2 regions of the Pseudoalteromonas sp. NCIMB 1079 genome follow, and region 1 is predicted to be linked to the other one. Evidence: predicted binding sites of a transcription regulator. Region 1 holds the regulator's gene; the other holds the start of a gene.
The links. Region 1 encodes sigma-54, which starts transcription at its own class of promoters, with help from an activator protein. Its sites were predicted from a motif close to GTTGGCACGNNNNTNGNNT; they were not measured.
Positions count from the first base shown of each region.

Region 2: fliE (flagellar hook-basal body complex protein FliE) is a predicted target of sigma-54. The motif match lies at 5,216-5,234, and genes of this name have one in related genera.

Region 1 is NZ_JBEWZA010000001.1:3,311,537-3,326,949, forward strand. It holds gene ABX891_RS15425 (calcium/sodium antiporter) at 1-754, shown strand, start outside; gene ABX891_RS15430 (KpsF/GutQ family sugar-phosphate isomerase) at 758-1,729, shown strand; gene kdsC (3-deoxy-manno-octulosonate-8-phosphatase KdsC) at 1,730-2,281, shown strand; gene lptC (LPS export ABC transporter periplasmic protein LptC) at 2,278-2,832, shown strand; gene lptA (lipopolysaccharide transport periplasmic protein LptA) at 2,822-3,367, shown strand; gene lptB (LPS export ABC transporter ATP-binding protein) at 3,364-4,089, shown strand; gene ABX891_RS15455 (RNA polymerase factor sigma-54) at 4,159-5,658, shown strand; gene hpf (ribosome hibernation promoting factor) at 5,685-5,972, shown strand; gene ptsN (PTS IIA-like nitrogen regulatory protein PtsN) at 5,977-6,429, shown strand; gene rapZ (RNase adapter RapZ) at 6,448-7,293, shown strand; gene ABX891_RS15475 (HPr family phosphocarrier protein) at 7,336-7,608, shown strand; gene mgtE (magnesium transporter) at 7,741-9,099, shown strand; gene ABX891_RS15485 (protein disulfide oxidoreductase) at 9,158-9,709, shown strand; gene ABX891_RS15490 (YgiQ family radical SAM protein) at 9,870-12,047, opposite strand; partial or broken gene ABX891_RS15495 (bifunctional diguanylate cyclase/phosphodiesterase) at 12,448-14,636, opposite strand; gene ABX891_RS15500 (SRPBCC family protein) at 14,748-15,329, shown strand; gene ABX891_RS15505 (TIGR03899 family protein) at 15,298-15,413, shown strand, end outside.
Region 2 is NZ_JBEWZA010000001.1:2,919,812-2,935,224, forward strand. It holds gene fliI (flagellar protein export ATPase FliI) at 1-1,246, opposite strand, end outside; gene fliH (flagellar assembly protein FliH) at 1,265-2,071, opposite strand; gene fliG (flagellar motor switch protein FliG) at 2,075-3,115, opposite strand; gene fliF (flagellar basal-body MS-ring/collar protein FliF) at 3,108-4,823, opposite strand; gene fliE (flagellar hook-basal body complex protein FliE) at 4,844-5,176, opposite strand; gene ABX891_RS13550 (sigma-54-dependent transcriptional regulator) at 5,333-6,799, opposite strand; gene ABX891_RS13555 (sensor histidine kinase) at 6,796-7,908, opposite strand; gene ABX891_RS13560 (DNA-3-methyladenine glycosylase I) at 8,041-8,634, shown strand; gene ABX891_RS13565 (sigma-54 dependent transcriptional regulator) at 8,948-10,384, opposite strand; gene ABX891_RS13570 (flagellin N-terminal helical domain-containing protein) at 10,534-11,319, opposite strand; gene pseB (UDP-N-acetylglucosamine 4,6-dehydratase (inverting)) at 11,528-12,529, shown strand; gene pseC (UDP-4-amino-4,6-dideoxy-N-acetyl-beta-L-altrosamine transaminase) at 12,538-13,740, shown strand; gene ABX891_RS13585 (aldehyde dehydrogenase family protein) at 13,698-14,831, opposite strand; gene ABX891_RS13590 (LuxE/PaaK family acyltransferase) at 14,815-15,413, opposite strand, start outside.

The sequences.
Region 1 (15,413 bases):
TGCTGTTGGCTCTAATATTACAAACATTTTACTTGTGTTAGGTATCACGGCTCTATTTCGCCCTCTTTCAGTTTCATCTAGTACGTTAAAACGCGAAATGCCATTGGTGATGCTCGTATCTTTAGCTACTTGGTATGTGTTCTCAGATAACTACTTTTCATTCAGTGAGGGTGTGGCACTTTTAGTTGGCTTTATCGTATTCATCGGTGGGTTAATCATTGTATCTATGCGTGCAAAAAACAAAGATGACCCATTTGTCTCAGAAGCCTGCGACGATGTACCAAACGATGTACCTACTAAAAAAGCGGTATTTTGGTTAATTGTCGGCATGATACTCCTGCCGGTTAGTTCTCATTTTTTAATCGGCTCAGCTGTTGATATTGCTAAATACTTCGGCTTAAGCGACTTAGTCATTGGTTTAACAATTATTGCCATTGGTACTAGCTTGCCTGAACTTGCCGCCTCGGTTGCAGGCGTACTTAAAAATGAAGATGATTTAGCACTAGGTAATATTGTTGGCTCAAACATATTTAATATTTTAGCTGTATTACCTCTAGCAGGTATTATTAATCCTTCAGCAATTGATCCATCGTTAGTAAGCCGAGATATATTAATTATGATTGGTGCAACACTTGCTCTTATTATTATGTCATTGAACTTTAGAGGCACCCAGCGTATCAATAGAGTAGAAGGCGGCTTATTACTAATAGCGTTTTTGGGTTACCAAGGGTATATTTTTAGTCAAGTAGGGTAAAAGATGGCAACGCTAAACTTTATTGAACAAGGCCTTCGCGTTTTAGATGTTGAGCGCCAAGCACTTAGTGATATTGCACAATATGTAGATGAAAATTTTCATAATGCGTGCCAATTAATGTACGACTGTGAAGGCCGTATTATTGTTATTGGCATGGGAAAATCAGGCCATATTGGCAATAAAATAGCGGCAACTCTTGCAAGCACTGGCAGCCCTGCGTTTTTTGTTCACCCTGGTGAAGCAAGTCATGGTGATTTAGGTATGATCACTAAAAATGACGTGGTTATGCTTATTTCTAATTCAGGGGAAACCAGCGAAGTTTTAAATATCATTCCGGTTTTAAAACGACTTGGTGCCAAAATGATAGCGATGACTGGCAATACGCAATCAACCATGGCAACCCTTGCTAATGTACATGTGTGTATTAAAGTAGAAAAAGAAGCTTGTTCATTGGGTCTAGCCCCTACATCAAGTACCACTGCAACGCTTGCGATGGGCGATGCCATGGCAGTTGCATTATTAGAAGCTCGCGGCTTTACAGCTGATGACTTCGCGCTATCTCACCCAGGTGGTAGTTTAGGCAAGCGCTTATTACTTACTTTAAAAGATGTTATGCACAGCGGCGCAAATACACCTATTATTGATGTTTCACAAACAGTTAAAGATGCTCTAATAGAAATGTCAGCTAAAGGATTAGGTATGACAGCCATTGTTGATGAAAATCAGCAACTCGTAGGGTTATTTACCGATGGTGACTTACGTCGCATTTTAGAACAAAGAATTGATATTCATACAACACAAATAGATGTTGTTATGACTAAGTCATGCACTACAGCTACGCAAGATATTTTAGCCGCTGAAGCGCTCAATATTATGGAACGTAAACGTATAAATGGCCTAATCGTCGTCAATGAGAAAAACCAACCTATTGGCGCATTAAATATGCAAGACCTATTGAAAGCAGGAGTGTTATAAATGCAATTTGAAGAACTCTATCAACCGCTGAGCGATGATGCAAAAGCACGCGCTAAAAAAGTAAAACTACTTATATGCGATATTGATGGTGTATTTTCTGATGGCCGTATTTACCTTGGCAATCAAGGTGAAGAGCTAAAAGCATTTAATACAAAAGATGGTTTTGGCATTAAAGCACTTATAAACAGTGGCTTTGAAGTAGCTGTTATTACTGGTCGTCATTCACAGATAGTACAACAACGTATGAGCAGCTTAACCGTACAGCATATTTATCAAGGCCAAGAAAATAAGCTCATTGCCTATCAAGAATTAAAAGATAAACTCAACCTTAGCGATGAACAAATTGCTTATATTGGTGATGACGGTCCTGACATGCCTGTTATGGAGTTAGTAGGCTTTGCCGTTGCAGTAAATGATGCCCACCCACTTATTAAGCGTTTGTCACACTATGTAACGCAAATGCCTGGTGGTTTTGGTGCTGTGAGAGAACTCACCGATTTGCTCATGCTTGAAAATGGTAAAGCATTGACTACACAAGGCACTAGTTCATGAATGCAGCGCGCATAATATTAAGCGTTTTATTCATTAGCTGTATGGTTTGGCTTTGGTACCCTTATTTTACACAAACAAATATTGTGCCTCAGGCTGAGCCTGAAGTTATTGCTAAGCCTGATTACATAGCTATTGAGCTCAAACAGACAGCCTATGATGAGCAAGGTAAAATTAGCCACAAAGTCACTGCGGCTAAAATGGAGCTATACCAGCAATTAGGTTTCACGTTTTTCGAAAAACCCATTTTCACTTTATATAACGAACAACAAACGTGGCAAATAAATGCAGACGAAGCAACATTATACGAAGATAAACAATTAATTTTAGAAGGTAATGTGGTTGCCAAAAATTTAACCGATAACGCCATGATAGACAAAATCAATGCTGATAATATTCAGGTTGATATAAAGCTATTAACAATGCGTTCGGAGCAACCCGTCATCATCACTGGACCCAATTTAAAAATCACCGGTAAAGGCCTAGAAGCCGACTTAAAAACCGAAGTGATAAAACTAATTAACCATACGCGAACCATATACTATGACCAATAAAATATTAAAATCACTTATAATTCCTACACTTATACTAGCGTTTAATAGTAGTGCTGCAGAGCAAAACACGCAACCTGCTGCCAATCAAATTTCAATAAGTGCCGACAAGCAAGAAGGTCAATTGAAAGCTAATGTGGGTATTTTTGAGAAAAACGTTGAGATTATTCACGGTAATCGCCGCATTACAGCCGATCGCCTCGAAGTACACAAACGTGATGAACTTGGTGATAATAAACAATTATTAATTGCCACAGGTAGCCCTGCGCACTTTGAAGAAAAGCAATCAGACGGCACAACTATGAGCGCCAGTGCTGACGAAGTACGTTATGATGTATCTAAGCGTTTTTTAACGCTTGTTGGTAATGCACAAGTATCGCAAGCCGGACAAAAAATAAATGCTAAAAGCATTACCTACGACATAGAGCAGCAGCTCATCAGTGCCGAAAAAGATGAAAACTCAACTGACCGCGTTCACACAATTTTAGTACCGATCGAAACTAAAAAAAGTAAAAAAGGCGATAAAGGTCAACCATGAGCACATTAAAAGCAGAACTATTAGCAAAAAGCTATAAAGGTCGTGAAGTTGTAAAAAACGTCGGCCTTGAAGTACAAGCTGGCAGTATAGTTGGCTTACTTGGCCCTAACGGTGCTGGTAAAACAACGACTTTTTATATGATTGTAGGGCTTGTTCCTAGCGACAAAGGTAAAATATCTATTGATGATAACGATATTACTCTTTTACCTATGCATAGTCGTGCTAGATTAGGCATAGGCTACTTACCACAAGAGTCATCGATTTTTAGAAAGCTGACTGTTTATCAAAACTTAATGGCCATTTTAGAAACGCGCAAAGAACTAAATAAACAAGCCAGAGAAGACACGCTCAATAACTTATTAGATGAATTTAGCATACAACACATTCGTGATAGCCAAGGTATGGCATTATCGGGTGGAGAACGTCGTCGTGTAGAAATAGCACGAGCGCTGGCAGCAGATCCTAAATTTATATTACTGGATGAACCGTTTGCTGGTGTTGACCCTATTTCGGTATTAGATATAAAGAAAATAATAGAACATCTTAAAAATCGTGGGATTGGAGTATTAATTACCGACCATAACGTAAGAGAGACCCTTGATGTTTGTGAAAAAGCCTACATTGTTTCTCATGGGGAGCTGATTGCATCAGGTACTCCAGAACACGTATTAAATGATAAAACAGTACGCGATGTTTACTTAGGCGAGCAATTTAGGCTGTAACATTTACGCCATGTCTTTAAGCATCTGCTAGTATTAATTATAACAACATAAAAGGATTGTTAGAGATACATGAGGCAATCACTACAGCTGCGCATGGGCCAGCAACTTACAATGACTCCACAGTTGCAACAAGCTATTCGTTTGTTGCAACTCAGTACATTGGATCTCCAGCAAGAAATACAAGAAGCTCTCGACAGTAATCCACTATTAGAGGTTGAAGAGGCAGACTATTCCGAAGACGCTGCTGGTAAAAACGAGCAAAAAGCTGATACCGATGACATAACTGTTAGCGCATCTGCTGATGATGCTCCGAGCGAATACGAACAAGATACTGGTGAAGCACTTGCAAAAGACACGCTAAGTGACGACATGGCTATGGATGTTAGTTGGGATGAGTACATGAGTGCCGCTCCTGCAGCCTCATCAGGTCCAATGCCTGAAGATGAATCTATATACCAAGGCGCCTCTACTGAAACGCTCCATGAGTATTTAATGTGGCAATTACAACTAACGCCATTTAGCCCTACCGATGAAGCCATCGCTATTGCGATTGTAGAAGCCGTCGATGATTCAGGTATTTTAACACTAAGCTGCGAAGAAATTTTAGAAAGCTTTAATCAAGAAAACGAAGATGATAACGAAGTCGAACTTGATGAAATTGAAGCGGTATTAAAACGCATCCAACTGTTTGATCCTGTTGGTATTGCTGCACGTAGTTTACAAGAGTGTTTGTGTATTCAGCTTAATCAATTTGATAAAGAAACACCTTACATTAATGAAACGAAAATGATTTTAACCGAGCATATTGATCTATTAGCAGCTCGCGACTATCGTACATTAATGAAAAAAACTAAGCTCAAAGAAGAAGAGCTTAAAGAAGTAATGACACTAATACATACTCTCAACCCAAAACCTGCAGATACTATAGTAAGGGAAGAATCTGAGTATGTTATTCCTGATGTGTCAGTTAAAAAAATTAAAGGCCGCTGGGTTGTCGAATTAAACCCAGATAGCATGCCTAAAATTCGTGTTAATAGCCAATACGCGGCAATGTCTCGCACTGTAAAATCAAGTGGCGACAGCCAGTTTATTCGCTCACATTTACAAGAAGCTAAATGGTTTATTAAAAGCTTAGAAAGTAGAAACGACACGCTATTAAAAGTTACTAATTGTATTGTTAAGCAACAACAAGGCTTTTTTGAACATGGCCCTGAAGCCATGAAACCAATGGTTTTAAATGATGTCGCTGAAATGGTAGAAATGCACGAATCGACAATTTCGCGCGTAACTACTCAAAAGTACATGCATACACCCCGTGGTATATTTGAGCTTAAATACTTTTTCTCAAGCCATGTAAGTACTGAAAACGGTGGTGAATGTTCATCTACAGCAATACGTGCGCTTATCCGAAAATTAATCGCAGCAGAAAACTCAGCAAAACCATTGAGTGATAGCAAAATAGCGGATATATTGGCTGAGCAAGGAATTAAAGTAGCAAGACGTACAATCGCAAAATACCGCGAATCTCTTGCTATTCCACCGTCAAATCAGCGTAAAAGTCTGATTTAAGACGCTAAACTAAGAGGGTAATGCTTATGCAACTAAACTTAACTGGTCGTCACGTAGAATTAACCGATTCACTAAGAGACTATATTAATACTAAATTTGCGAAGCTTGAAAGACACTCTGATCATATAAATAATGTTCATGTCATTCTCGATGTAGAAAAATTAAATCAAAAAGCAGAAGCCACAATACACGTAAGCGGTGCTGAGCTATTTGCCTCTACAGAACATCAAGATATGTATGCCGCTATTGACTCGTTGATCGACAAGCTCGATCGCCAAGTAATCAAACACAAAGAGAAGCTTGCTCGACACTAATATGATGAAATTAAGTTCACTTATATGCCAGGACTGCAGCAAAGCTGCGGTCCTTTTTAATAGCAAAAAAAGAATTTTAGAGTTCATTAGCGAACTTGCTCACGACAAACTTCCGTATTTACCGCAACAAGATATTCTTAATGCTTTAATGAGCAGAGAGAAATTAGGTAGTACAGGTATAGGGCGTGGCATTGCTATTCCTCATGGAAGAATGAGCGGTGCAGAAGAGCCTTTGGCTTTAGTGCTCGTTAGCGAAACTCCAATAAACTTTGATGCAATCGATAATCGCCCTGTTGATATTTTTGTCGCACTCATCGTACCAGATGGCGATAACCAGCAGCACTTAAAGACTCTAGCAACCATTGCTGATAAACTAAACAACAAAGATTTTTGTAAACAGTTACGCAGTGCAAAATCTGATACTGAGCTTTACCAAGTTATTGTCGATCAATCATAGTTTTATAAAGGGTGTTAAATGGAGTTAATTATCATAAGCGGCCGTTCTGGTTCTGGAAAGTCGGTTGCTTTGCGCGTTGTAGAAGATTTAGGTTATTATTGCGTTGATAATATTCCAGTAAACCTACTACCTTCATTAGTTCGCAGTGTGTCTGATAGCTACGATAAAATTGCTGTTAGCATAGATGTGCGCAACATCCCTAAAGAACAAGATGAATTTAACGATATTCTTGAATACTTACCAGGCTTTGCAAACCCTACGTTATTTTATTTAGATAGCGACGATCAGACATTGATCAAACGCTTTTCTGAAACACGCAGATTACACCCACTATCAATAGACTCGTTGCCCCTTGATTTAGCCATCAAAAAAGAAAAAGAATTACTTGATGTGTTAACCACTCGCGCCGACTTTATGATAGATACGACTGATTTAAGTGTTCATCAACTCGCTGAATCTATTCGTGAAAAGATTTTAGGTAAAAAAGATAAGCAACTGATTGTCACATTTGAATCATTTGGTTTTAAACACGGTATACCAAAAGAAGCAGACTACGTATTTGATGCACGCTTTTTACCAAATCCACACTGGGAACCAGAGTTGAAGCCTTTAAATGGGTTAGATCAACCGGTTAAAGACTATTTAGCTAATCACAGCATAGTGCAAAAATTCACATGGCAAATTCAAACATTTGTACAAACGTGGTTACCACATTTAGAACGAAATAACCGCAGTTATTTAACCATTGCTATTGGGTGTACAGGCGGGCAACATCGCTCTGTGTATTTAGCGCAAACTATCGGTGAAAGTTTTGCAATGACACATCCCAATGTAAAAATTCGCCATCGCGAGCAAGAAAAATAATATAGCTGAATAATCACCTGTTCAGCTTAGGTAGAGTAAGTTATGCATTGTGAAGATACCTTTTTAATAAAAAACAAATTAGGCTTGCACGCCAGAGCAGCTACTGTGCTTGCGCAATTAGCAGTACAATTTGATGCGACAATCACATTATTCCAAGATGACAAAGAAGCAGCAGGCGATAGCGTACTTGCACTAATGTTACTTGAAAGTAGCCAAGGAAAAGAAGTTAAAGTTGTTTGTAAAGGCCCTGATTCTGAGCAAGCTTTACACGCTGTTGGAGAATTAATAGCACAACGCTTTAATGAACAAGAATAACCTGTTTTATAAAAACAATATTCGCATTACTAATGCTTCAATTAAAACAGATATATAAAATAGATAGGTTAGTAACGCCAGTTAACTCACCTCCCCCCCATAAAGTAATATAACAATTTATAAAGGACGCCAATGCCTGAAGCTTTTGAACAAGATTACCCACTACAGCAACTAAAACAGGTGACGAAGTCACTCAATAGTGGTCAATTTGTTCAAGTTAGGCGCATGCTCGCAAAAACGGCTCCTTGTGATACCGCATTATTATTAGAATCATCACCGCATAAAATTCGCCGACTGCTTTGGCAATTGGTCGATCCTGATGTGCAGGGTGATGTTCTTGAAGAATTATCTGAAGATGTTCGTTTAGGCATTATTGCCCAAATGGAACCTAAGCACATTGCCGCCGCAACTGAAGACATGGGCCACGATGACTTAGGTGAAGTATTACGTAGCCTGCCAGATACCGTCTATAAAGACGTTGTTAGCGCGATGGACATTCAAGACCGTGAACGTGCCACGCAAGCACTGTCATATCAAGAGCGTTCAGCAGGTGCGCTAATGAACACCGATACGGTGACCATTCGCCCTGATGTAACACTCGATGTTGTACTTCGTTATATTAGACTGCGTGGTGAGTTACCAGAGGGTACAGATGATTTATATGTTGTTGATAAACATAACTGCTTTATAGGCGCTTTATCGCTGAGTACATTATTAACTAATCCGCCAGAAAAAATTGTGCGCGATTTAATGGATGAAGATTGTGAGTCTATCCCAATCTCAATGGATGAAAGTGAAGTAGCGCAATTATTTGAGCGCCATAATTGGATATCGGCCCCTGTGGTGGACGATAACGACCAACTCCTCGGTCGTGTTACTATCGATGACATCGTTGATGTAATCCGAGAAGATGCCGAGCATAGCTTATTAAGCCTAGCCGGTCTTGATGATGAAGAGGATACATTCGCGCCTGTACTAAAAAGCTCTAAAAAACGCTCAGTTTGGCTAGGAGTTAATTTACTAACCGCACTTGCAGCTGCTTTTGTAGCTAGCTTTTTTGAAGGCACTTTAGATGTGCTCCCTATTTTGGCTGTGCTTAACGGTATTGTCCCTTCTATGGGTGGTGTTGCTGGTAGCCAATCATTAACGCTTGTTATCCGTGGTATTGCAGTAGGTCATATAAACCAAACAAACCAACGTTTCTTGATGATGAAAGAACTGGCCATTGGCGCGCTAAACGGTATTTTGTGGTCACTATTAATTGCGGGTGTTATTGCGCTATGGCAGTGGGACTTTATGCTTGGTGGCGTACTCGCCTTCGCTATGTTTATGAACTTAGTGGTGGCAGGTGTTGCTGGTGCAAGTATTCCAATAATTCTTAAAAGAATGAATATAGACCCTGCTCTTGCAGGGAGTGTGGTGCTAACCACAGTGACTGATATTGTTGGTATATTCGCCTTTTTAGGTACTGCTACATGGTTGCTGATATAAATTAAACGCTTTAAATGTAAAAAACTACAGCAAAAATACTTAGGGTAAATCAGTAGCTATGGCAACGGATACCAAACATAAAAATGACATACCTAAAAAAACGCTAAAACAAAAAAGCGTATCCATATTAAAAAGTGTACTGGTATATGGCTCTATATTTTTCGTCATTTATACCGCCGTTAATTGGTGGCGGCAACCTGTCATGCCAGCAAATCCTCAATTACAATTAATCGACTATAAAGGGCAAAACATTGATTTAGCAGCAATGAGCCAAGATAAACCCACGCTTGTGTATTTTTGGGGAACTTGGTGTCCTATTTGTAGTATTACCTCCCCTGCCATAAACGAACTCGCAAACGAGAATAAATACCCTGTTGTGAGCATCGCGATAAAGTCAGGCTCTGCTCAAGAGCTGCATGATTATTTAAATGAGCAAGGCTACAGCTTCAGTACTGTTAACGATCAACACGGGGAGATATTTTCCGATTGGCAGGGACAAGTCACGCCATCTTATATAATCTTAAAAGATAATAAAATGACGCAAGGACTCACCGGCATTCAGCCGTTATGGTCACTTAAATTGCGTTTGTGGTTATCATCAATGCTTTAAAAAAAAGCTAAACTTAGCACTGGATATCTAAAGAGAGGGGCTCTAAAACTTCACTCTTTATCACCTACAATAATATAGATAATAAAGAGCAAGGCTTACTTAATTTGCGTATGAAAAAGCGCGTACCGCAATTAGCCTTATCTATTAGCAAATAAAATTACTAACGTGTACTTTGACTATTACCGCCTACTTTTGGCTTAGTGTTTGCCTTTTTAAATTGGCTAAAACCAGTATGTCGCGTTAGTGCCGGACGCCCACTTTTTTTACCATCTTTACCTGCTTTTTCATCGCGCCCTTCTTCTGGCACTAAACAGTTAGGCCCTTTACCAATTAAATTAGCTTTACCCATTTTACGTAGAGCTTCACGTATCATTGGCCAACCAGCTGCATCGTGGTAGCGTAAAATAGCTTTATGTAATCTACGTTGGCGTGCGCCTTTAGGTACAGGAACAACTTCTGAGTTGTTTTTTATATTACGCAAAGAGTTCATCTCTGTATGGTAAATAGTCGTCGCATTAGCCATAGGTGATGGGTAAAAATTTTGTACCTGATCAAGCTTAAAGTCGTTTAATTTAAGCCATAAAGCCATGTTTACCATGTCTTCATCTTTTGTACCTGGGTGAGCAGATATAAAGTAAGGAATTAAATACTGCTTTTTACCGGCTTCTTTAGAGTACTTATCAAATAGTTCTTTAAATTGATCGTACGCTCCCATACCTGGTTTCATCATTTTTGATAATGGACCATCCTCTGTATGCTCTGGCGCTATTTTTAAGTAACCGCCTACATGGTGCGTTACTAATTCTTTAACGTAACGCGGGTCGCGTACAGCTAAATCGTAACGTACACCTGAAGCAATCAATACCTTTTTAATACCCTTAACTTCACGTGCTTTTTTATACAAATCTATTGTTGGCGTATGATCTGTATCCATGTGTTTACAAATATCTGGATACACACATGATAAGCGTCTACAGGTACTCTCGGCCTTTTTACTAGTACAGCGCAGCTTATACATATTCGCCGTTGGGCCACCTAAATCAGAAATAACACCAGTAAAGCCGGGGACTTTATCTCTAATCTGTTCAATTTCTTCAATAATAGATTCTTGCGAACGACTTTGAATGATGCGCCCCTCATGCTCTGTAATTGAGCAAAACGAACAACCACCAAAACAGCCACGCATAATATTAACTGACGTTTTAATCATATCGTAAGCAGGTATTTTAGCATCACCATAACTTGGGTGAGGAATACGCTGATACGGCAAACCAAATACAGCATCCATTTCATGTGTTTCTAATGGATATGCTGGCGGGTTTACCCAAATAGAGCGATCGCCATGTCGCTGGTAAAGCGCCCTTGCACAACCAGGGTTTGTTTCTTGGTGTAAAATGCGCGAGGCATGGGCGTATAGAGGTTTGTTAACACTTACTTGCTCATAAGCAGGTAACTTAACATAGGTTTTTTCCCACGGCTTAGGACGTGCAGGCTGAACCATGATTGGTTTTGCTGCTTCTGCTTTTAAATCAATACCGGCTTGTTTAAATTCTGATTTACTACAGCCAACATCATCCGCGCCATATGGGTTTGGAATAGGGTCGATTTTACCAATTTTATCAATAGCGGTAGAATCACTGCCACACCAACCAGGTAGAGGCTCTTTTCGAATAACAGCCGTGCCGCGAATATCCTGAATCGTATCCATCGTTTCACCCGCCGCAATACGGTGTGCAACTTCAACTAGCGGGCGCTCTGCGTTACCGTAAATTAAAATATCGGCTTTTGCATCAAACAAAATACTACGGCGTACTTTTTCCTGCCAATAGTCGTAATGAGCAATACGGCGAAGGCTGGCTTCAATACCGCCAATAACAATTGGGATACCTTTGTATGCTTCACGGCATTTTTGCGAGTAAATCATCACGGCGCGATCAGGGCGCTTACCGCCAACGTTATTAGGCGTGTAAGCATCATCGTGGCGCATGCGTTTTTCCGCTGTATAGCGGTTGATCATCGAATCCATGTTGCCGGCTGTTACACCAAAAAATAAATTCGGTCTGCCGAGCTCCATAAATGCATCTTTAGAGTCCCATGCAGGTTGGGCAATAATCCCCACTCTAAAGCCTTGCGCTTCAAGTACACGGCCAATTACCGCCATCCCAAAACTAGGATGATCAACATACGCATCACCACTAATTATTATTATGTCGCAACTATCCCAGCCAAGTGCATCCATTTCTTCACGTGTAGTTGGTAAAAATGGCGCGGTGCCATAACATTCAGCCCAGTATTTAGGGTATGAAAATAAGGCGCGCTTAGCTTTGAGTGTGCTCATAATTGTGGCCGTAGAATAACAAAAGGCGCGAATTATACCCTACTAAATTCTTTATATATACAAAGTAGTCAAAGCATATCGCGCTTTAAATTCTAAATCGTTCATTAGGGCGTGTTGATCTTTGTGGATTGAAATTTGTTCAATCTAGGGGCGATTTAATCGCGGCGCGAGGTTTGTAACCTAGCGGGCTAAGTAAAAACCGAGCAACAAAGAGTTAATCGTCCCTAGAAAGAACCCAAAGGGCAGCGCATGTTTGGCATTTATGCTGCGTTATCGCCTATTTATGGGGAACAACCACACTACATAGGCTCTGCATTGCCTAAATACCAAACAATCTGCTGCAAAATTAATCACAAAAGTTCAACACGCCCTAACTTAAATAATAATAAGTTAATCTTTTTTAGCGTTTATTTATAAATTCTATCAATTCATGCTCAGGCATTGGTTTAGCATACATAAAACCTTGTACCTCATCACAGCCTAAGTTTTTTAAGAACTGAGCTTGTTCTTGTGTTTCAACGCCTTCAGCAATCGTTTTTAAACCCAACTTAGCACCAAGAGAAATAACTAAGGCAGCAATAGCGCCAGTGTCATCATTTGGCAGATCCTTAATAAATGCACGATCTATTTTCAACCTATCCAAGGGTAAACTTTGTATATAACTAAGCGATGAAAAGCCAGTCCCAAAGTCATCAATAGCAACCTCAATCCCTAACTCTTGAAGCTCTCTAAGTGTATTAATAACAGTTTCGAGTTCATCCATTACTACGCTTTCAGTGACTTCTAACTCTATGTTTTTTGGCTTAACAGCATATTTTAATAATGTATTTTTAACTTTTTGAGCATAACCTTTTACTTTAAACTGCGGAACAGACACATTAACCGCAATACAAATTTCGGTGCCCATATTTTCTAGGCGCTTTTGTTGTTGGCAAGCTTGCTCTAAAACCCACTGCCCTATATCAACAATCAAGCCCGCATCTTCTGCAAGTGGAACAAATACCGCTGGCGATATATATGATCCATTACCGGTGGGCCACCTAAGTAATGCCTCACATCCAATTAAAGACAAGTCTCCTAATGAAAGTTGAGGTTGATACCATACCTCTAACTTGTTTCGAGCAAAATCATGACGTAATTGTCTAATAATTCCTATGCGCCAAGCCATTTTATCTTGCATGTCTACACTGTAATAAATTCCCTCTTTGTGTTTTGTTTTTTAGCTCGATTAAGTGCAATATAAGCAACTTTAAGTGTATCAACCCCGCTACTTTGAAAGTCTTGCTGTTGGCATAAACCCAATCTAAAATCGATAGGTAATGTATGCTCTTCTGCGCAAAATGGAACACCTAACTGCTCATTCAATTTTTTTAAGTCGAGTTCATCACGGCGAATAATAAAACCAAAAACATCAGCACCAATACGAGATAGTAATTTAGCTGTTGGGTAGTTTTCTTTTAACCTTTGCACAATGCCAATTAATACTTTATTGCCGACCTCTTGCCCTAAGCCATTATTAATATCTGCAAAATTAACTATATCAATTAATACAAATACATAATCATTAACGTGCGGCTTTTGATAACGCTCTACCCGTTCAATAAAATTGGTACGATTTGAAATACCTGTAAGCACATCTTTATAAGCTGCATCTCTTAACTTTACAAACAGCCTTATATTATCCAGGGCCACACTCACATTTGTTAAGAAGATTTCAGCGAACTGCAATTGTGCTTGCAAAGGAACATGGTCACATTCTATATATAAAGCCGCTTTTCTATGCTTACTTTTTAATACAAATGCTGCACTTGAGTCTGTATGCTGATGCTTTGATAAATCAAAACACGACTCAACTTGTTTAAATACTTTGCTATCAACATTAATTAATTTTTCACCAAAGTAGTCTTCGTAATGCCCACAACCACCTAATACTTGAATAAAGTCATCGCCATCTAATTTGCTGCACACAAGCCCTCGAGGTGAACACTTTAAAATAATACTCATGTGCTTGATGATTTCTTTGCATAGTTGCTTAATATCAGTAAGCCCTAAAATAGACTTTGATGCAGAAACAATCGTGTTCATTGCATCACTTTGATATTCAAGCTGGCATACCTGCTCGTAAGAGCGAATAGCGGTTATGAGCGATGTTACTAATTTAGAGCGAGTGAGTTCTGTTTTAGTTTTATAATCATTTATGTCGTACTCACGTATTACTTTTTCCTCTGGTGTATTACCAGCTTGCCCTGTTCTTAAAATAATTCTTACATGTTGATTATTTAATTCGTCACGCACCCTTTTTACAACCTGCAAGCCAGCATCGTCAGTTTCCATAACAACATCTAAAAAAATAACTGAAATATTGTTATTTTTAGCTAAAATCTCTATTGCTTCAGCTCCCGAATAGGCATCATGAAATCGCAAGCCTGCCCCCCAAAACTCAACCCCAGACAAAGCCAACTTTGTTACAGAGTGGATCTCAGGTTCGTCATCAACAATTAAAATATCCCAAAACTTAGTCGGCTCAATAACTGCCTCATCTTCATAGTCTTGTTCAAAAAATAAAAAATCGTTTTGATCTGACGACATTCGCTCTCCTAGGTAGCAATTTATAAATTATTTTTGGTTTATAATCTAATTCATACTATAGTCGATTAATAAAAAGTTGTTGTATTTCAACTCAAAAAATTAATAGAAGGTGTGCTTATTAAACCATTAAAAATATTAATCAAAGGCGTACTGTTATTGTTATTGGTATTAGTACTGGTAGGGCTGATACTTCCCCAAAGTTATAATGTAAATAAAACAATAGAAATCAATGCAAATATTGACGCAGTAAAACCGCTTATTACTGACTTTAATCAATGGCAAAAATGGTCTCCATGGGAAAAAGTAGACCCCAGTATACGTTTTACTTTGGGCGAACCGAACTCTGGCCTGGGTGCTCATCAGTCTTGGAAGGGAAAATGGGGGTATGGTGAAATGATCATAACTTCGGTGAGTCAAAATAAGGTCAGCTTTAATATACTTTTAAATGCTGAGCATATTATTAGGGGGACTTTTAATTTTAGTGAGCAAAACGGTATCGTCACTCTAATATGTAAGATTAACGGACAAACAACCGCTCCTTTAATATCGGGTTACACCGCAATTTTGAGCGAAAATGTGCTCCGTAATACAGTTTCAATGGGGTTAAATAACCTTAAAACTGTTGCTCAGCTTAGTCATTCACAAAGGACAATGCACAGCCATGCCAGTCAAGACAGCACAAGCGAGAATTAACCTTGCTAACATTATCGAATCCTTACTTGGTTACCCTATAACAAAAATAGGCAGTAACGGAATACTGCCTACCCCCGAACAAAA
Region 2 (15,413 bases), 390 kb from region 1:
CTCTTGGCATCATGTTTATAGCTTGGTCGAGCATTTGATCGGTCCCTTTTTGATAGGCACCTAAAGTAATCATATCTTTGTTTTGTTGATACATTGAATAAACTTGCTTAAGCACTCGGGCTTGTTGCATATGTGGCTCAGAAACGACTTGAGGCATAACACGCGAAATCGATTTTTCTATATCTATAGCGGGATAGTGCCCACTGTCGGCTAAATCACGCGATAATACAATGTGGCCATCTAAAATAGCTCGCGCTGCATCAGCAATAGGGTCTTGCATATCATCGCCTTCACTCAACACCGTAAAAAAGGCGGTAATTGAACCCTGCCCTTCACCGCCATTACCAGCACGTTCCACCAGCGCAGGTAATTTAGCAAACACCGAAGGCGGATAACCCTTTGTCGCAGGCGGCTCGCCTACAGCAAGTGCAATTTCACGTTGTGCCATTGCATAACGCGTTACCGAATCGAGTAACAATAATACATTTAAACCCTGATCTCTAAAATACTCTGCAATAGTTACAGCGCTCTCACAGCCTTTTAAACGCATAAGCGGTGATGAATCAGCGGGCGCTGCGACAACAACTGAACGTTTGCGCCCCTCTACACCGAGTATCTCTTCAATAAATTCTTTTACTTCGCGACCACGCTCCCCCACTAAGCCAACAACAATGACATCGGCTTCGCTACCTCGGGTCATCATACCGAGAAGTACTGATTTACCCACACCAGAGCCTGCAAACAAGCCCATGCGCTGGCCTTGCCCTACTGTAATAACCGAGTTAATAGCACGCACACCTACATCCATAGGCTTAGTAATTGGTCTTCTTGAAAGCGGGTTTATAGTATTTTGTGCAAATTTTAAATGATGCTCAGCATTAATTTTACCAAGGCCATCTAGCGGTCGCCCTAAGCCATCAACCACGCGCCCTAGTAAACTCATCCCTACAGGTAAACCTAAGTTATTAACTTGAGGAATTACACGCGCACCAGGAAGTACACCAGAGATATGATCATTAGGCATTAAGTACAAAGTTTGATCGTTAAAACCGACTATTTCGGCGTCTACAAAGCCGTTCATAGTTTCTATTTTACATTGGCTACCAACGGGAGCACGTAAACCTCTAGCCTCAAGGGTAAGGCCAACAACACGCGTTAAAATACCTGCCACAGCAGGCGCTGGGGTTTTAATATGTTGTTGATATTGAGATAAGCGTTCGCTTAAAGGTGCACGTTGAGTTGACATAACACGCCAATAAAATAGTTAGATACCACTATTATGCAAAAAACTATCCAACGTTTCTTTGACACGTGTTTTAAGGGTCATATCGAGTGATGATTGCGCTGTTTTAACTTCACAGCCACCGCGCTCAAGAGTGGGCTCTGCCATTAATTGCCAGTTATTATCAATAATGGTTTGTTCACCGTAACTCTCTTTTATGAGCTCTAAATCTTCGGGGTTTAAATGAATTCGTACTTTTTCTTGCTCGGCATTAAGAGAATCTATACTTTGCTTTAACGTATGTAAAATCACATCAGGCGATGTTTTTACTTCTTGATAAATAACAGCTTCCGCTAACATACTAGCAAGTTGTACTAATTGCTTTTCAACTTGTTCATCGACTTTATCTAGCGGTGCAGTAAGTCCCTCTAAAATAGTTTTTAAACTTGTTAACTGCTCTTCAATTAATGGTTTTACGTCATCAAGGCCTTTGGTTTTACCTTGCTCTAAGCCTTCTTTGTAGCCAGCCTCTTTGCCTTCGCCAACGCCTTTCTCAAAGCCGTCTATGTAGCCTTGCTCATGACCTTGCTTGAGGCCTTCTTCGTAGGCGTCTTGCCTAATGCGTTCAAGCTCAACCATAGTAAGCGCAGGCAATTCTGGTTCTTGTGGCTCATCAATTGGCATTTCTTCAGCTAATTCTTTTTTATACAGATCACTAAGCGGTGTGCCGTAAGCTGTAGAGCGATTGCCAAAGCTGCTCTCATCTGGTGCTACATCTGGAATAGCCCAGTTTTTTAATAATTCATCGGCTTCATCAGCCCGAAGTGTGCGCCCTTTGAGTTTGCTCATGGTTTACAAGAACTCCTCGCCACCGCCGCCGCCCAGCTGAATTTCACCTGAGTCAGATAAACGACGCGCTGTTGATAAAATCTCTTTTTGCGCCGCTTCTACTTCACTTATACGAACAGGTGCCATAGCTTCTAAATCATCAGCAAGCATTTCGGCTGCACGCTTAGACATATTGCCCAGTATCTTATCTTTAAGGGCATCGTCGGTGCCTTTAATTGCTTTCATTAATACGTCTTGTTGTACTTCTCGCAGGATTGCTTGAATACCACGGTCTTCAACATCCATTAAGTTTTCAAACACAAACATTAAGTCTTGAATTTGCTGCGACATCTCTTCGTCATGCTCACGAATAGAGTCCATTAACTGCCCTTCTACATTGGTATCTAGGTAGTTCATTATATCTGCAGCTGCTTTTAAGCCGCCCATTTTAGCGGCTTGCGCACCTGCTTGGCCAGCAAATTGTTTTTCCATAATTTCGTTTAGCTCTTGCAGTGCTGCTGGCTGAACTTCTTCAAGGTTTGCAATACGCATTGTTAAATCTAAACGCACTTTTTCAGGGAACTGAGCAATAATCTCAGCTGACTGTTCTGGCTCTAAATACGATAATACAATAGTTTGAATTTGCGGATGCTCATTACGAATAATGTTTGCTACCTGCTTAGAGTCCATCCATTTTAATGAATCCAAGCCTTTAGCACCTGAGCCCATAACAATTTGGTCAATAAGGCTAGCGGCTTTGTCTTCACCAAGTGCTGCTGTAAGCGCTTTTTTAATAAAGTCTTCTGACTGAAAACCAATGGTACTAAAGCTTTGAATTTGTTCTATAAACAAGTTGTGTACAGCGCTTATTTTAGCCTGAGATAAATCCTGTAGCCCAGCCATTGCCATACCCACTTTTTGCACCTGTTTAGGTTCTAAGTGTTTAAGGATTTGCGCGGCATCTTCTTCTGATAAACTCAAAAGTAATATAGCGGCTTTATCTACCCCATCTAGCTTATCAACATCAAAGGCTGGCGGGAGTTGTTTTTGTTCTTGATCAGTCATCTTCTGTTAACCACGCTTTGACTACTTGTGATGATAGTTCTGGTTCGTTAGCTACAAGGGCACGAATTGCTTTGAGTAAATCTTCGTCGCCATGTAAATCCGGTAACTGCAGTGTACCATCACTTGAGAAACCAACCGAAGCAGAATCAAAGTCTTTATTTAGCATATCAAGTGTATTGTCGCCAATATCTACGCCTGAACTTAATGCATCTTCGTCGTATTCTTCTAGTGTATCGTCTGGGTAAATTAAGCGCTTAAGCATTGGTTTTACTACTGCCATTATCAATACAATGATAACTAAGGCGCCTAGTACAAGGCGGGCTATTTTCATAAACCAGTCTTGTTCCCACAGTGGCACTTCTATTGCTAAATTTGTTGCTTCACGTACAAACGGCACTGTTACTACTTCAAGTGCATCACCACGTTGCATATCAAAACCTACACCACCTTGTAGTAAGCGACGAATATTTGACAATGCCTCTACCGAGCGCGGGGCCATAGTTGTTTCGCCGTTTTCTCCCACTTTAGGGACATAGTCAACAGCAACTGACACACTTATTCTGCGTATTACACCACTTTGCTGGCGCTTGTGAGAAATAGTTGTATCAAGTTCATAATTACGTGTTGCTTCTTTGTGGCTACGTGTTGGTGATGTAGCTGTGCCTGCGCCGCCTTGTCCTGCAACTTCAGGGATGTTTGAGTTTAGCGGTGGCTGATTTGTAAGCGCACCAGGAATACCAACAGCTAAACCACCAATGTTATTTTCTTCAAATGTGGTTTCGCTTCTAACCGCTGGTAGGTCTGGGTTATAACGCTTTTGAGTTTCCTCAACTGAGCTAAAGTCCATGCTCAAATCAACTTGAGCTGTATAGTTTGCAAGCCCAACAACCGGTATTAAAATACTGTCTATTTTTTCAAGATACTCTTGTTCGCGCTTGCGTTCTAAATCGTATTCTTTACGAGAGCGTGCTGCTAATGAGCTTTGCGAACCTGAATTTAATAATCGACCATTTTGGTCAGTAACTGTAACACGTGCAGGCTCTAAGCCTTGTACTGCTGAAGCAATCATATCAACAACAGAGTCTACTTCTTCACGGTCAAGTGAGCGGCCACGTTTAAGTGTTAATACAACAGTAGCGGATGGTTTTTTCTCTCTGCGGGCAAATACGTTTTCTTTAGGGATGGCTAACAATACTTTGGCGCGCGTAATGTTATTTAGCTCTTCAATGGTGCGTGCTAATTGCTGCTCACGACCATGCTTTAAGCGTTCACGCTCCAAGCGTTGGCTTACACCAAAGCCCATATCTTGCATAATTATGTCAGAGCCAGATGCAGGGCCTTGCTCTAACCCTTCGCGGGTCATTAGCAATTTAATATTTTGGTATTCGCTTTCATCAACCGATACAACATTGCCATCAAGTTGATATTCAATTTTTTGCGCATCTAAAAAGTCTAATGTTTGAATAAGCTCTTCTGTTTGCATTTTGCCTAACGGGCGCATATCTGGCTGACGAGCCCAAATAATAATAAAAATCGCGATAGCTAAACAAATAGCCAATGCTATAACCAATGTTACTTGGCGCAATACATCAACACCATTTAAAGCACTTAAGTAGCCTGACTTTTGTTCTTGTTGATCATCACCACCACTTTGGTCAATACCGCCACCAGCAAGTGCTAGGTCTGTAGATTGGTTAGATTGCGCCACAATAATTCTCCACTACCTAATTAAACAGGCATGTTCATGATTTCTTTATAAGCTTCAACAAGTTTATTACGAACCTGTACTGTAGCCTCAAAAGCAACTGACGATTTTTGAGAAGCAATCATCGCCTCAGCAAGGGATACACTTCGATCCCCCATCTCAACTGCTGTTACTTTTTGCGCGGCATCTTGTTGTAACCCGTGCACTGAATTTATTGCATCACTTAGCATGTCGCCAAATTGTGCTGTAGAAGTAGACTGCGCCTGAGTTGGCAGTTTATTAGTTTGATTATTACGGCCGGCTTCTAAAGCCATTGATTGCATTTCTTGAAATACAGCACTGTTTTGAATTTTCATAATTTATCTCTGACACGCAGTGAACTCTTATAAGTAATAAAGCACAAAGCATGCCAAATAATTAATCATTAAAATACAAAAGGTTAACTTTAATTTACGTGAGTCAGAGTTTTGACAACCCTAAGTTCGCAGCGCAAACTTAGGGTTTATAGGAGGTTATGCAGGAAGTGAAATACCTAAATCGCGCATTTGCGCTAGTTTATAACGTAAAGTTCGTGGGCTTATGCCCAACGTTTCGGCAACGTCTTTACGCTTACCTTGGCAACGTGCAAGGGTTTCTAAAATAATGCGATGCTCTTTGTCTTTAAGCTCATCTTTATAGCTACCGGTATCTGCCGCTAATAAACCTTGTTTAGGCTCATCCTCAGCATGCGACTTTTCATCATAATATGCAGAGCTTAACATGCTTTTATCAGCGCCTTTATCTGCGTGAGTCACTTCTGTTGGCGATACGGTTTGCGCCGGTGCCAATGAAGGCTCCATAACAAAGTTATTAGATATTAAGTTTTCGATAAAAATAGCATGCTCGTTTATTGTATCGCCACTTCGCAGTATAAGTGCACGCTGTATAACGTTATCAAGCTCGCGTACATTACCAGGCCACGCGTGAGCCAGTAACTTTTGCTCAGCAGCTTTATCTAAATATGCCATGGGCTCTTTGCTTTTACTTATATGGCGTTCAATTAAATGCTTAGCCAATACAATAATATCACCAGGGCGTTGGCTCAATGGTCGCCACATAAGTGGAAAAACATTAAGCCTGTAATATAAATCTTCTCTAAACTGATTATCTACTACAGCTTCTTTTAAATCACGATTACTGGTTGCCAAAATACGTACATCGAGCTGAATTGTTTTACGCCCCCCTAAACGCTCTACTTCACGTTCTTGCAGTACGCGTAAAAGCTTAGCTTGTAGCCCTAAATCCATTTCAGTAATTTCATCAAGTAAAATAGTGCCGCCTTGTGCTTGCTCAAACTTACCCGGACATGCTTGAATCGCCCCCGTAAAAGCCCCTTTTTCGTAACCAAATAACGTGGCTTCAAGCATATTTTCAGGAATCGCCGCACAGTTAATCGCTACAAATGGCTCATTACATCGGCTCGACTTATCATGAATATAACGCGCAAGTACTTCCTTACCCGAGCCACTTGGGCCAAGTACCATTACACTTGCATCAGAGCGTGCTACTTTACTTGCAAGCTCCAATAATTGAATACTAGTTGGATCAGCAACAATGGGGCCGTCGGTTTCTTTTGCTTTTTCAGGCAAATAACGACTCACCATATTTAACAGCACTTCAGGTGCAAATGGTTTTGCCATGTAGTCAATTGCACCTAGGCGCATGGCCTCTACCGCATCGTCAATTGTGGCATACGCCGTCATCATCAATACAGGTAAATCAGGGTGGTTTAATTTAATACTACGTAGTAAATCCAGTCCACTCATTGCGCCCATTTGCACGTCGCTTACAACAAGCGAAAATTGATCTTTTTTAAGCAGTAACATTGCTTGCTCAGCACTGCTCGCTGCAACACATTCAATACCCGACATTTCAAGGGTATCTATTAAGGCTTCACGAAGCCCTGCGTCATCTTCGACAACTAAAATAGTGTTACTCATAATGACCCCTCTAATTTAGATGTTGCCTTAATAGGCAGTAACAAGCTAAAGCAGGCACCACCCTGCGTATTATTAGTCACATCAACACGGCCTTGGTGCGCACTAGCCACCGAACTCACTACAGCAAGCCCTAAACCCGTGCCCTGACTTTTTGTAGTAAAAAATGGTTCAAAAATTTTATCGCTTTGGCTTAAATCAACACCTGGGCCATTGTCGCTCACACTAATACGAACCATATCTAAATCTTTTAAATCTCTTTGTGCGCTAATTTTTACTTTTGCGCCGCCGCCAATAACTTGAATACTATTGTGCACTAGATTTTGAATAGCACTGGCCAATGCCGTTTTATTACCAACTATTTGTATATCGGGTTCTGGTAAGCTTACATCCAGTTCACTTTCATTAAGTGCGACCATCGCATCGGCACCTGCTTTAACTTCGGTTAAAAGCTGCTGCATTGAAACTTGCTCAACAACTTGCTGATCGCCACTTTTAGCAAATAACAGCATGTCGTTTACTTGAGTTTCTAAATCTTTTAAACGCGACATTAACTTTGTTTGAAAGTTATCGCGAGATGCTTCGGGTAAGCGCTTAGACCCTAAATTAGCAGCGTACAGCATAGCGGCTGAGAGCGGCGTACGGACTTGATGCGCTAATGATGCAACCATTTTACCCAGCGCGCTTAATCGCTGCATATGTGCAACACGTTTTTGTAAGCGGCGAGTTTCGGTTAAATCCGTCATTAAAATAAGTTGCCCAGGCTCTGGTGCTAAAGCAGTAATATCAAGCTTTATTAGGCGTCCGTCTTTTAAAGACACTTCATGGCCATCATCTTGATGTGGCCTAAAAGAGCGCTGAATAACATTAAACCAGCGCTCACCTTCAAGTGGCTCGCCAAGCATATCAATCGCTATTTGATTCGCTTTTGCAATCAACCCTTTGCCATCAAGTACAACCACGCCTGCTGGCATGGTATCAACCAAATGCGAAAGCCAACTTGCTTGCTTGCGCAGATCGCTTAATTCACCAATGTACTCCTCTTGAAGTAAACATGGGTTATACTGATTTGCAGAAAAAAACTGTGGTTTTAGCACGCTAGCAAGGGCCATAATCAAATCTCGAATTGATGTAGATATATGTCTAAATGCACGATTTATACCAAAATTTATTTACATACTTATCATTAAGTTACATCAATAATTTGAGCGACATAAAAATGACGCACACAAAAAGGAATAATAATGAGTGAGCAAAAAAAGTGCCGTTGCCCGTGGCTCGACACCACTAAACCCGACTACGTTATTTACCATGATGAAGAATGGGGCGTCCCTCTTTATGATGATACAAAGCTGTTTGAATTTATCACTCTTGAATCAGCGCAAGCCGGCTTAAGCTGGTACACAATTTTAAAAAAGCGCAGCGGTTATAAAAAAGCATTTGCTAATTTTGATGTAGATAAAGTGGCACAATTCACACAAGATGACATTGAGAGATTAATGCTTGATGAGGGTATTGTGCGCAATCGCTTAAAAATTGCGGCAACCGTCAACAACGCAAAGCGCTTTATAGAAATACAAAAAGAATTTGGAAGTTTTAGTAACTACCAATGGCAGTTTGTCGATAATAAACCGATTATAAGTAATTTAAATAACGCTGAGGACTACCCAGCAATTACAGAGGCATCAACTGCATTTGCGAAAGATTTAAAAAAACGGGGTTTTAAGTTTTTAGGACCAACCACGGTTTACGCTCATATGCAGGCCTGCGGTATGGTTAACGATCACAGTAATGATTGTTTTAGGAAAGAAGAAATTATTAAGACTTTTAGTGAGTAAGTGATTTATAACCATAAAAGTGATTAGTTCACAAAGAGGTTAAGAGACGCTGCGCTTTAGAGAAGTAAAGCGTAAGTTGACTATGGTTTCTCATTTACCTTCGTTTTTCTCTTTGTGAAATAACGTTTTATTTAAATGATTAAAAGCTACGCTTTTCACGCGAGCAAGCTCAGCGTCTACCGCCAAGGTTTAAGTTTGGGTTATCTTGTAGACGCCAAACTTGCTTGCGTGACGGGCAAAGCCCGTAAAGTGATTGATCACAAATAAATAATAAATAATAAATAACGAAAAGTATTTCACCATTTTCGTACTTCTAATCTCGTGAAAGATTATACTTTTTCATTTTCTCAACGAGTGTTGTTCTGCGAACCCCTAATATCTCCGCAGCACGCGCTACAACGTAATCATAGCGCTCTAACGCTTGGGTTATTAAGCTAATTTCAAGTTCGGCTAAATAATCTTTAAGTTCAATACCATCATCAGGCAATAGCCCACTACCCGTTTGGCTAAACTCAGCATCGGGCTCACTTTCATAATCACTAAAACCGGTGCTAAATATGTCGTTAAAGGCATCTTTTTCCATTAACTCTTCAGGGTATTCTGGCTCGTAGGCTTCAACTTCAATGTAACGATATTTGTTAGGTAAATCAGGAATATCAACCACTTTGTCAGGGAACATAATGACCATACGCTCCACCAAATTAGCAAGCTCACGAATATTACCAGGCCAAGCATGTTCTTTTAAGCTCTCAACTGCCCGCTCTGTAAACTTAGCGGTAGAACCAGTCTGGTCGTTAACACGGCGCATTAACTCTTTTAAAAGCAGCGGTATATCATCAGCACGTTCACTAAGCGATGGGTTTTCGATAGGAAATACATTTAAGCGGTAATATAAATCTTCCCTAAAACTGCCCTCTTCAATCATTGTTTCAAGATTACGATGCGTGGCCGCAATAACGCGTACATCAGCTTGGATTGCCTTTGTACCACCAACACGTTCATAGCTGCGTTCTTGCAATACTCGCAGCAACTTAACTTGCATTTGCAGTGGCATATCGCCTATTTCATCTAAAAATAGCGTCCCGCCTTGAGCTAGTTCAAAGCGCCCTTTACGAGCCGATATAGCACCAGTAAACGCGCCTTTTTCGTGGCCAAATAGTTCACTTTCGAGCAGCTCTGCCGGAATAGCACCACAGTTTACAGGTACAAACGGTCCATTAATGCGCTTTGAAAGCAGGTGTACATTACGGGCAACCACTTCTTTACCTGTGCCTGACTCGCCTAAAATTAAAACATTAGCATCGGTTTTTGCCACTTGTTCAATTAAAAAGCGAACATCTTTTACGGCCTCTGTTTCACCAACAAGTCCGTCAAAAGTTTTATGTGGTTTAGAATGCTTATGCTCATTTGGCAACATGCGCTGATACTGCTGGCAATCGTGAAGTAACTGCGTTGTCACTTCGTGATTAAATGGCTCGCAAATAAGCCCCACCACATTAGCTATACTTAATAGTGGTTTTAGCGTTTCGCCAATTAATAAAAACGGTAATGTTGGATAGCGTTTAATTAAGCTTTCGTAGTCAAGTGATTGCAACGCTCCTAAAATAATCATGCATTCTTGCTGCTGATATTTTTTGCATTCTTGTTCAAAGCAGTCTTCGCTTAATAGTTGTACAGCTTCACCAATAAAGCCAAGTGAAGCATTTAATCCTATTGCGCGGTTGTTATTATTATCTAAAATCAAGATCATATTTAGCGAGCCGTACTTTCACTAATTTGTATAATTAGTTAAATTGTAAGCCAGTTCAGCATGGATGCAAGTGATAGCGGCAGTTTTTTGACATAAACGCCAAAAAACAGACGGATTGGTTAACTTAATAATACTTAATGATTATTAAGTTAGAGTAAACTCAAAATAGACTCAGCAGATTGATTAGCTTGTCCACGAAGAGCAATAGATGCATTCGTCAAAATATCGTTTGAAGCTTGTCGTGAAACTGCTTGCGCATAATCAGTATCTTGAATACGACTTTGGCTCGCAACAATATTTTCTTGCTGTGTACCTAGCCCTTTAATAGTGCTCGCTAAGGTATTTTGAAAAGCGCCTAGTTCAGCACGCTGAGCATTAATTTCGTCGCTCGCTTGATCACTAATATCAATAGCAGCTTGTGCGCCTGCTTGAGTTGAAATATCAATAGTTGCAATCGCAGCAGCAAAGCTACCGTCGGAAGGTGTAGTTTTTTGTGTTGTATTGGCATCTGGCCCCACTTGAAACGACACTGACTGACCATCGAACAAAGGCTTACCGCCAAAAGACGCGTTTTCAAACGTCTCTGTAATTTGACTTTGTAACTGCACCACTTCTTCTTGTAATGCAGCACGATCATTATCACTTAACGCACCATTCCCCGCCTGAAGAGACAATTCCCGAATACGTGACACTGCATCATTAACCCCAGATAAACTTGACTCAGTCACTTGTGAATAAGAGATACCGTCGTAAGCATTGCGAACAGCTTGCCCATAACCATCTTGTTGGGAGGTTAACCGGTCAATAATTTGTAATGCCGCGGCGTCATCCGCCGCTGAGTTTACTTTTTTACCCGTAGCAAGTTGCTCTGCAAGCTGCTTTGGGGTTTGCTGAGTTTGGTTTAAAAAGTTAGTTGCTGGTGATTGAATTTTCATAACAGGCTCCGACACACTGAATGGTTAAATTATAGCTTAATTTGCCAAATTTTGTACTTTGTACCATGTTTAAACTAAATTAACTTGGCATCGTGCTTGCTAACCTACTCTGTTAATAGGTAAAGTACTGAGCAGTGTATTAAATTTCACTTTTGCGTATTTAATTTTTACTATAACTACGCCAATGATAAATAACTTGGGTAACACTATGTTCGATAACAAAACAATTTTAATTACCGGTGGTACCGGATCATTCGGTAAAAAATACGTAAAAACGTTACTTGAACGATACAAACCAAAAAAAATAATTATCTTCTCTCGTGATGAGCTGAAACAATTTGAAATGCAGCAAGACTTTGATCAACCATGTATGCGCTATTTTATCGGTGATGTACGCGATAAAGACCGTTTACGACGTGCAATGCGTGGGGTCAACTATGTAATTCATGCAGCTGCTTTAAAGCAAGTCCCTGCGGCTGAATACAACCCTATGGAATGTATCAAAACTAATATAAATGGTGCTGAAAACGTGATTGATGCAGCACTGGACAACAATGTTGAAAAAGTCATTGCGCTATCGACTGATAAAGCAGCCAACCCAATTAATTTATATGGCGCCACAAAATTAGCATCTGACAAACTCTTTGTTGCGGCTAACAACATTGCCGGTGGTAATCGCACCACATTTTCAGTTGTTCGTTACGGTAATGTAGTCTGCTCGCGCGGTTCAGTAGTGCCTATATTCCAAAAATTTATTGACCAAGGTCGCGACCATATCCCTATTACCCATGAAGAAATGACCCGCTTTTGGATAAGCCTACAACAAGGTGTTGATTTTGTACTAACAAACTTTGAGCGTATGCTAGGTGGTGAAATTTTTGTTCCTAAAATCCCCTCAATCCGTATTACAGATTTAGCCAAAGCAATGGCTCCCGATTTACCGGTTAAAATAATTGGTATTCGCCCTGGAGAAAAGCTTCATGAAGTAATGTGTCCTGCGGATTTATGCTTTGAAACTTATGAATATCAAGATCATTTCTTAATAGCTCCTGGAATTAAATTTAGTAGCCGCAGTAATGATTTCACTGTTAATGCATTGGGTGAAAAAGGCAAAAAAGTAAAACAAGGTTTTGAATATAACTCTTTAAGCAACCCACAGTACATGACTCTTGAAGAAATAAAAGACTTTAATGTGCAAGCTTTGTTGTAAATACTGCTATGAAAAATAAAGTCATTCCTTACGGTAAGCAAACTATTTCACAAGACGATATAGATGCCGTTGTTAATGTATTAAAGTCTGACTGGCTTACACAAGGCCCTAAAATACCCGCTTTTGAGCACGCAACTGCTAATTACTGTGGTGCAAAATTCGCCTGTGCAACGAATAGTGCTACATCAGCATTGCATATTGCTTGCTTAGCGTTAGGCGTTGGCGAGGGTGACACCGTTTGGACATCCCCAATTTCATTTGTTGCCTCTGCTAATTGTGCTTTGTATTGTGGGGCAAAAGTAGATTTTGTCGATATAGACCTCGAAACAGGGAATATGTCTTCATTGGCCTTGGAGCAAAAATTATTCGAAGCAGAAAAAACAAACTCTTTGCCGAAAGTTGTTATTCCTGTTCACCTTGCGGGTCAATCATGTAATATGCAGGCCATTGCAAATCTAGCCAAAAAGTACAACTTCAAAATAATTGAAGACGCATCTCATGCTATTGGTGCTAAATATCACAATAAACCTGTTGGCTGTTGCGACTACTCAGATATCACTGTATTTAGCTTTCACCCCGTTAAAATTATTACCTCAGCTGAAGGTGGTATGGCAGTATCCAACTGCGAAGAAATCGATAACAAGATGAAGCTCTTACGCAGTCATGGAATTACTAATAATCCTGATGAAATGACCGAACTAAGCCACGGTCCTTGGTATTATCAACAAATTGAACTTGGCTTTAATTATCGAATGACAGAATTACAAGCCGCACTTGGGTTAAGCCAGCTAAATCAACTCGACAGCTTTGTGAAAGTACGAAATCGAATTGCAAAACAATTCGATGTATTTTTTACTGAGCAAAACATGCAATCGCTGTTAAGCACTGAAGATGCCTACAGTAGTTATCATTTGTATATTTTGCGCTTAGAGTTTAGCAATCAAGCACAGCAAGCTATGATGATAAAACAACTTAGAGCTCAGGGCGTACAAGCTCATTTACACTATATTCCAATATTTTTGCAGCCTTTCTATCAACAGCTGGGCTTTGCTAAATCAGCCTTCCCAAATGCGATAAAATACTACTCTCAAGCTATTACTATTCCCTTACACCCAACACTTAACGAGCAAGAAATTAGCACGGTTAAAAATACAGTTAAGAGTCTTTATCAACAACTCAGTTCTGCGAGTAAATCCACACCATCCCAATGATGATCAAATGTGAGCGCTTGCCCTAAAGCAATCGTTCTAATTGCAGCTGTAGCAAGTTGATTTTGCCCACTGGCGTTTAATCCAAAACAACTAATAGTTTGTAATTTATCCGTTTTATTTAATTCTAAACGCTGCATTTGATAAGACAAAATCAAACCATCACCTTGGTGATGTAATAGCATATCTGGTAAAAATGCCACTAATTCACAACACATAAATTCAGAATATTTATCAATAGCTTGTATATTAATATTTGCAAGTAAAATTAACTGCTGTAAATGATATAAACGATTGGCTTTTGCGGTTTGGCTAAACTGTGATTCATCTTTACTAAGAGCTAAGCGAAGTGCCTGCCAAAATAACTGCTGTAACTCTAAGGATGTCTGATACCACAAGATAGCTTTAGGTGAAGAACAAGCTTGTTGAGAGAAAGCATTAAAGTCACGAATAAAACGTGTCACAGCAAGGTCAACATCGAGATTTGTCGAAAGACGAATGACCGCTAACGAGTATCGATCAGGGAAGCATACTTGGTGTTGAACATTGGCTTGTTGATTGATTTTTTCTATTGCATCATCGCCACCCCAAATGATCCGCATATCGCAATGCTCACTAAAATGCTCAGTAATATCCTGCACATTACTTGGATAAGATACAATGGCACACAATGAGTTTAATACCGAGTATGGATGCAAGGATAAAAATTCATTCAGTAAAGCTATCAACTGATAAGTTTGCTCGCCACTGCGATCACTGATCCTCACAATATTACAGTTACCGCAGAGCATACTCAGTAGTAAACTATAAAAATACACTGTATCGACATTAGCCGGAGTAATATGAAAAACTAATCCTCGTGGCTGACTATGATTTAGCGCCATATAGTGTTTTTTCATAGCAAGTATATTTGCCTTTCGACACCAAAACCCCAGTGCTGATATTGCATTCGATTGCTGCTTTTCCAACAAAAACTGTGAGAAAGTAGCAATATCAGCAACAGTATCATCTAGAAACGGCACTGCCTGCGGTGATAACTGCGTGAGATCCCCCTGCAATTGCTGCAATGAGGTATGTTTAAATAAAGGTGTCACTACAGCCCCTAACTTGTGATTTAGCTAGCCGCCCTTCTACCGTAAAGTATTTACCCAGTCGACCGCATTGGCAATTATCTTCACCATGCAAAGTGCCTAAATCCTCGGTTAATAAACGATGTCCGGGATAACTTTTGGCTAGCACTGACTCAACTTGAATTACCCCTTGCGTATGAGCAGGTAAAGGTTTCTGTGTAGCTGCATCAACGATAGTAATATCAGACCAAACAGGCGTATGTAAAAAACCATGCTCACACTCAATATAAATCGTGCCCGTCTGTTCCACCATGCCATAATAATCATGCACCTTAATAGCACCGAGTTGCTCTGCAACAGCTTGTTTAAATACATTATTGGTCACAGCATGCTGTTGCATTTTTTTCCAACCACCACCGTGTAGTAATACTCCTTTTTCAAACTGAATCTTTTTACCGCATTTAACCAATGCCTGAATAAATTGCTGCCAAACAATAAAAGTAAAACCAAAGATAAACACTGGTGTAGTACTGTATTTTTTAAAAAAAGCATCAATGACAAGCATATTTAAAGTCATATCATCATTTAGTGCAAAATGCGGATCAC